Noviherbaspirillum saxi: one gene and its partner. The protein of the gene in region 2 interacts with the protein of the main gene of each other region in a pairwise test. Links are inferred from orthologs where the notes say so. Each region holds a gene or a part of one and is shown on either strand. Other genes may lie near its edges. The genes, in order: D3871_RS02420 and ftsZ.

Region 1 (3,160 bases), 250 kb from region 2 along the record:
TGTCGCTTGCGCGTTCGAATTGTTGCGTGCCGGCGCGACCGGCCGCGTTGCAGCCGCCGCCTTGTTGGAGGTAGCGGTACTCGTCGCATCGGGCTTGCTTGCAGCAGCGGCAGGTGCCGCTACCGCAGGTTTGGCTGCAGCAGGTTTGGCTGCAGCAGGTTTGGCTGCAGCAGGTTCAGCAATTGTCGCAGGCGTTGCGGAATGCGCCGCAGGAGCTGGCTTGGGTGCATCTTTCGCCACATCCTTGACGGCTTCCAGCGCTTTCTTCTTGCTGGCTTTGTCTTTCTTGTCTCTCGCCTCTTCCGGCGCGGGCCGCTCCGGGAAATTGCTTTCAGTAAGCAGGATCAGCAACTGGCGGTTGCGATCCACACCGGCTACCGGCAGGCAATTGATGCGGGCAAAGGCATCGGAAGATTTGCTTTCTACCTGGGTCACCTTGGCGACGGCCAAGCCCGCCGGATAGATGCCGTCGATACCCGAGGTGATCAGCATATCGCCGCTCTTGATGTCGGCATTGGCGGGCATGAAGCGCAGATCGAGCGCACCGGAATGGCCTTGTCCATAAGCGATGCTGCGCAAACCGGTGCGCACCACCTGAACCGGAATGGCCTGATCCTTGTCGGTCAGCAGCGTGATCTCGGAAGTAAACGGAAAGACACGGGTGACCTGACCGACCACGCCCACATCATCGATCACCGGCTGTCCCGGCCGTACGCCGTGCCGGCTGCCGCGGTCAAGCACGACCTTGCGGGTGAACGCATCGCGCGCGTCGTACAGGATTTCGCTCATGATCGACTTGACCGGCAAGCGTTCGTTCGCATCGAGCAGGCGGCGCAGCTGTGCGTTTTCGGCGGCAAGCTGCTGCACCTGCTGCAGCGTATGCGCATTGGCGACCTGCTCCTGCTTGAGCTTGTTGTTTTCGCGTTGCACCGAGGACAGCGACGAAAAATAGTCGCCGACCATATAGACCGCATCGCGCGGGAGCAGCGCCACGACTTGCAGCGGGTAGAGACCGGTACCGACCAGCTGGCGGATCATGCCGAGCGTATGCAAGCGCGAATCGGCAATCAGCAGGACCAGTGCAATCAGGGAGAAGAACCCCACTTTGGCGCGCGCGGAGGCGCCTTGCTTGAAGAGTGGCGGTGGACTGTATTCCATCAGGGGCTAACTATATTCCGGGAATGTGACTGGGATATCGGTCCGCCTGGCGCGCCCGGTATTGACCGCCGGGCGCGCGTGCATTGTGTATTACTCGTAGGAGAAGATGGAGCCGAGCTTGTCCATCCGCTCGAGCGCCATGCCGGAACCGCGCACCACGCAGGTCAGCGGATCTTCGGCGACGATGACCGGCAGTCCGGTCTCTTCCATCAGCAGACGGTCCAGGTCACGCAGCAGCGCGCCGCCGCCGGTCAGCATCATGCCTTTTTCGGCAATGTCCGCACCGAGCTCCGGCGGCGTCTGTTCCAGCGCGTTCTTGACGGCGGAGACGATGTTGTTGAGCGGATCGGTCAATGCTTCGAGGATCTCGTTGCTGGAAATCGTGAAGGAGCGCGGAATGCCTTCGGACAGGTTGCGGCCCTTGACTTCCATTTCTTTGACTTCGGAACCGGGGAAGGCGGAACCGATTTCCTTTTTGATCGCTTCGGCGGTCTGCTCGCCGATCAGCATGCCGTAGTTGCGACGGATGTAATTCACGATCGCTTCATCGAACTTGTCACCGCCGACACGGACCGAACCCTTGTACACCATGCCGCCCAGCGAGATGATGCCGACCTCTGTCGTGCCGCCACCGATGTCGACCACCATCGAACCGGTTGCCTCGGAGACCGGCAAGCCGGCGCCAATCGCGGCGGCCATCGGCTCTTCGATCAGGTACACCTGAGATGCGCCCGCGCCCAGTGCGGATTCGCGAATCGCGCGGCGTTCGACCTGGGTCGAACCGCAGGGGACGCAGATGATGATGCGAGGAGAAGGCTTGAACAGTTTGGAATCATGGACCATGCGGATGAACTGCTTGAGCATCTGCTCGGTCACCGTGAAGTCAGCGATCACGCCATCCTTCATGGGACGGATCGCTTCGATATTGCCTGGAACTTTGCCCAGCATCTGCTTGGCTTCCTTGCCGACCGCCTGGATGGTTTTCTTGCCATTCGGGCCACCCTGCTGGCGAATCGCCACGACCGACGGCTCGTCCAGCACGATACCCATGTTACGCACGTAGATCAGCGTATTGGCGGTGCCCAGATCGATTGCCAGGTCGTTAGAAAAATAACTGCGTAAAAATCCAAACATGTAGTGTCCTGATGCGCAACAATGGCGCGCTTAACATTGGTGGTGAAAATCCGGGTAACCTTTGCGGTTTACTACACTGGGCCGGCAAGGTCTTAACCCGTCATTCTACCTTATAATTTAACCGAAATTAGTCGAGGGAAACTCCAAAAATGTGGTCCGGATACACGCTTTATCGGCCCTTTTGACAAGTTTTTGCCAGAACTAAAACACATTTGTTTTCTGAAAATACCGACCGACAACGGTCCGTTCCAACTACATAATCATGTCACTCGACCTCAACGACGTTAAGCGCCTCGCCCGTCTCGCGCAACTCGATCTGGATGAAGCCCAGGCCGGCAAAACCCTAGCCAAGCTCAATGGCATCTTCGATCTCGTGGAGCAGATGCGCGCAGTCGATACCAGCGGCGTCGAACCTCTGAATCATCCGATTGCCGCCTATCAGGACAATGTTGCATTACGTCTGCGCGAAGATCAGGTATCCGAGCCAAACCGCCGTGACGATTACCAGGAGGTCGCGCCGGCAACGCAGGACGGTCTGTACCTCGTGCCCAAAGTCATCGAATAACCTCTTGTCGGAATATCTACTGGTCCATTCGGGACCGGCCGCACACCTTATGCATACCAAGACCCTAAAAGAACTTTCCGCATTGCTGCATGCAAAACAGGTTTCCGCCACTGAACTGGCGAGGCTGTTCCTTGACCGCATCAAACAAAGCGACCTGAACGCCTTCATCCACGTCGATGAAAACCTGACACTGCAGCAGGCTGCGGAATCGGATGCGCGCATTGCCAAAAATGACACGACACCGCTAACCGGCATTCCCATCGCGCACAAGGACATCTTCGTTACGCGCGGCTGGCGTTCCAC
Region 2 (3,192 bases):
GCATCCGGCTGGAAGTGAAGGTACACATCGTGACCGGCGCGGTCTCGGCGGTGCAGAACGTCGTCAAGTGCGTGCGCCGCTGCGGTCTTGAAGTATCCGACCTGATCCTGCACCCGATGGCATCGGCCGACGCGGTGCTGACGCCGGATGAAAAGGAACTGGGCGTGGTGTTGATCGACATCGGCGGCGGCACCACCGATGTCGCGATCTTCACCGAAGGCGCGATCCGCCACACTGCGGTCATTCCGATCGCGGGCGACCAGATCACCAACGACATCGCGATGGCCTTGCGCACGCCGACGGCGGAAGCCGAGGAAATCAAGCTGCGCTACGGCGTCGCCAAGCAGGTGCTGGCGGATCCGGGCGAATCGCTGGAAGTGCCGGGACTGGGCGATCGCGGTTCGCGCAGCCTGTCGCGCCAGGCGCTGGCGGCGGTGATCGAGCCGCGCGTCGAAGAATTGTTTGCGCTCGTGCATCAGGTGGTGCGCGAGTCGGGCTATGAAGAAGTGCTGTCGTCAGGACTGGTACTGACGGGCGGCTCGGCAATGATGCCGGGCATGGTAGAGCTGGCGGAAGACATCTTCCTCAAGCCGGCGCGTTTGGGTGTACCCGAGTACAGCGGCCAGTTGGCGGATGTCGTACGCAGCCCCCGCTATTCCACCGTGCTCGGTTTGTTGCTGGAAGCAAAAAAGCAGTACTTGCGCGGCCATATCGTCACCCGCCAGGATGGTTCGGTGAAAGCGGTATGGCAACGCATGAAAGAGTGGTTCCTGGGTAATTTCTAAAATCAAAAATCGTCATTTGCAAAGAACGCAGTTTGCAGTTGCTAGTCGCCACACCGCGTGGTGACTAACGACTGAAAACTGCATCATCATCTAAGGGAGTCATCATGGAAATCGATATGATCGATAACGCAAACCTGGGCACGGTGATCAAGGTGGTCGGTGTTGGCGGCGCGGGCGGCAATGCAGTGCAACACATGATCAATAAGGGCGTGTCCGGCGTGGAATTCATCGCCGCAAATACCGACGCGCAAGCATTGGCGACTTCAAAGGCCAACAACGTCATCCAGATCGGCGAAACCGGCCTGGGCGCCGGCATGAAGCCGGAAGTGGGCCGCAAGCTGGCCGAAGAATCGCGCACGCGCATCGTTGATGCACTGCGCGGCGCGCACATGGTGTTCATCGCAGCCGGAATGGGCGGCGGCACCGGCACCGGCGCCGCACCGATCGTGGCCGAAGTGGCGAAGGAACTGGGCGCGCTGACTGTTGCAGTCGTGTCCAAGCCTTTCTCCTACGAAGGCGCGAAGTGCATGGAAATCGCCGACGAAGGCCTGGAAGCATTGTCCCAGCACGTCGATTCGCTGATCGTCATCCTCAACGAAAAGCTCGAAGAGATTTACGAAGACGACAGCATGATCGAATGGCTGCAGCATGCCGACGACGTGCTCAACAACGCGGTGGCTGGCATCGCCGAAATCATCAATGTGCCGGGTCACATCAACGTTGACTTCAATGACGTCAAGACCATCATGGGCGAGCAGGGCAAGGCAATGATGGGTACGGCAACCGCGTCCGGCGTCGACCGTGCACGTATTGCGGCCGAGCAGGCCGTCGCATCGCCGCTGCTCGACGGCATCGACCTGTCCGGTGCGCGCGGTGTGCTGGTCAATGTCACTGCCAGCCGTGGCTTGAAGGGTAAGGAAATCAAGGAAGTCATGGCGACGGTCCGTGCTTTCGCCGCGCCGGACGCGTCGATTGCGCAGGGCATCGCCTACGACGACTCCATGGGCGACGATATCCGCGTCACCGTGGTCGCCACCGGCCTGGGCCGCTCGCGCAAGAACGTGCAGCTGGTCCAGACACCGGTCCTGCGCACAGGCACGCACAACGAGCCGATCATGCAGAGCACCGGCATGATGAATCACGGTTCGGCCCAGCCTGGCGGTTCCTTCGAAGGCTTGAGCAAGCCGGCGGTATGGCGTCGCGAATCCGCGTCGGATACCGTGCGCGCGCTGGAAAAGAATGGCATGGAAACCTATGACATTCCGGCCTTCCTGCGCAAGCAGGCGGACTGAGTCGAAATAGCCGGCGTATACTTGCGCCGGTGCAGAAAAGGCAATAACAAGGCATACTGCGGTCTGTACGCCGCGCCCCTCGTGAAAACGGGCGGCGCGGCGTTTTTATTGGCGTTAGCGCCATGGCAATACCGCCACATCACATCAAATACGAGGACACATCATGACCATCAAGATCGGTGATCGCCTGCCGGAAGGCTCCCTTTCAGAATTTATCGAAGTCGAATCGGAAGGCTGCTCACTCGGCCCGAATACCTTCAACGTCAGCGAGCTGACCAAGGGCAAGAATATTGCCATTTTCGGATTGCCGGGCGCGTACACACCGACCTGTTCCGCCAAACATGTGCCGGGTTATATCCAGCATGCGGCTGATCTAAAAGCCAAGGGCGTGGATGAAATCTGGTGCGTTTCGGTGAACGATGCTTTCGTGATGGGTGCCTGGGGGCGTGATCAGAAGGCTACCGGTACCGTGCGCATGATGGCAGACGGGAATGCGGCGTTTTCGAAGGCGCTGGGCTTGGATGCGGACTTCAGCAAGTTTGGTATGGGGACGCGGTCGCAGCGGTATTCGATGCTGGTGGAAGATGGGGTGGTGAAGCAGCTGAATGTGGAGCATGCGGGGAAGTTTGAGGTTTCGAATGCTGAGACGTTGTTGGGGCAGTTGGGGTAAGGTTTTCGCTCTTCGGTAATTCGGTTCTTTTCGTTCTTCGGACGGGCTAGCCGGGACTGGCCCCGGCGGGCCACTTACTTTCTTTGCTTCGCCAAAGAAAGTAAGCAAAGAAAGGCGACCGGCGCTCGCAGCCCTTCGGGTCCCCGCCGGTGTGCATACGCAAGCGGGAAGCGAAACAAACTCGCCTGCGGCTTAGACAGGTTTCGCTTCTTTATCCGCTTGCGTATGCACACCGGCGGCTGCTCACAGCGGGAAAGGCTGACACCCATCCCCACCCTGACCCTCCCCTTGAAGGGGAGGGAATCATGCGTTCTTTACATTTCAACCGTAGTCAGAAATACCCGTATTTCCACCTGTTGAATTTATAAAGTAAAGGACAGCACAGTTCCCTCCCCTTCAAGGGGAGGGTCAGGGTGGGGATGGGGTGCAGGCAGTTCCCTTGTAG

Evidence for each region.
Region 1: the proteins of ftsZ (region 2) and D3871_RS02420 interact in binary tests that used the Escherichia coli proteins (3 or more experiments, as listed by UniProt). The link is inferred for Noviherbaspirillum saxi from one-to-one orthologs.

The regions. Positions count from the first base shown.
Region 1 is NZ_QYUO01000001.1:498,820-501,979, reverse strand. The notes cover bases 271-3,109. They hold D3871_RS02420 (rod shape-determining protein), read right to left. Parts: upstream 2,293-3,109; coding sequence 1,249-2,292; downstream 271-1,248. Other genes in these bases: gatA (Asp-tRNA(Asn)/Glu-tRNA(Gln) amidotransferase subunit GatA), read left to right, coding at 2,907-3,109; gatC (Asp-tRNA(Asn)/Glu-tRNA(Gln) amidotransferase subunit GatC), read left to right, coding at 2,555-2,857; mreC (rod shape-determining protein MreC), read right to left, coding at 271-1,158. In the rest of the region: more of mreC, read right to left, coding at 1-270; more of gatA, read left to right, coding at 3,110-3,160. UniProt on the Escherichia coli protein: Forms membrane-associated dynamic filaments that are essential for cell shape determination. Acts by regulating cell wall synthesis and cell elongation, and thus cell shape.
Region 2 is NZ_QYUO01000001.1:751,653-754,844, forward strand. What follows is about bases 113-2,983. They hold ftsZ (cell division protein FtsZ), read left to right. Parts: upstream 113-889; coding sequence 890-2,077; downstream 2,078-2,983. Other genes in these bases: ftsA (cell division protein FtsA), read left to right, coding at 113-785; D3871_RS03685 (peroxiredoxin), read left to right, coding at 2,241-2,747. Also shown: more of ftsA, read left to right, coding at 1-112. UniProt on the Escherichia coli protein: Essential cell division protein that forms a contractile ring structure (Z ring) at the future cell division site. The regulation of the ring assembly controls the timing and the location of cell division.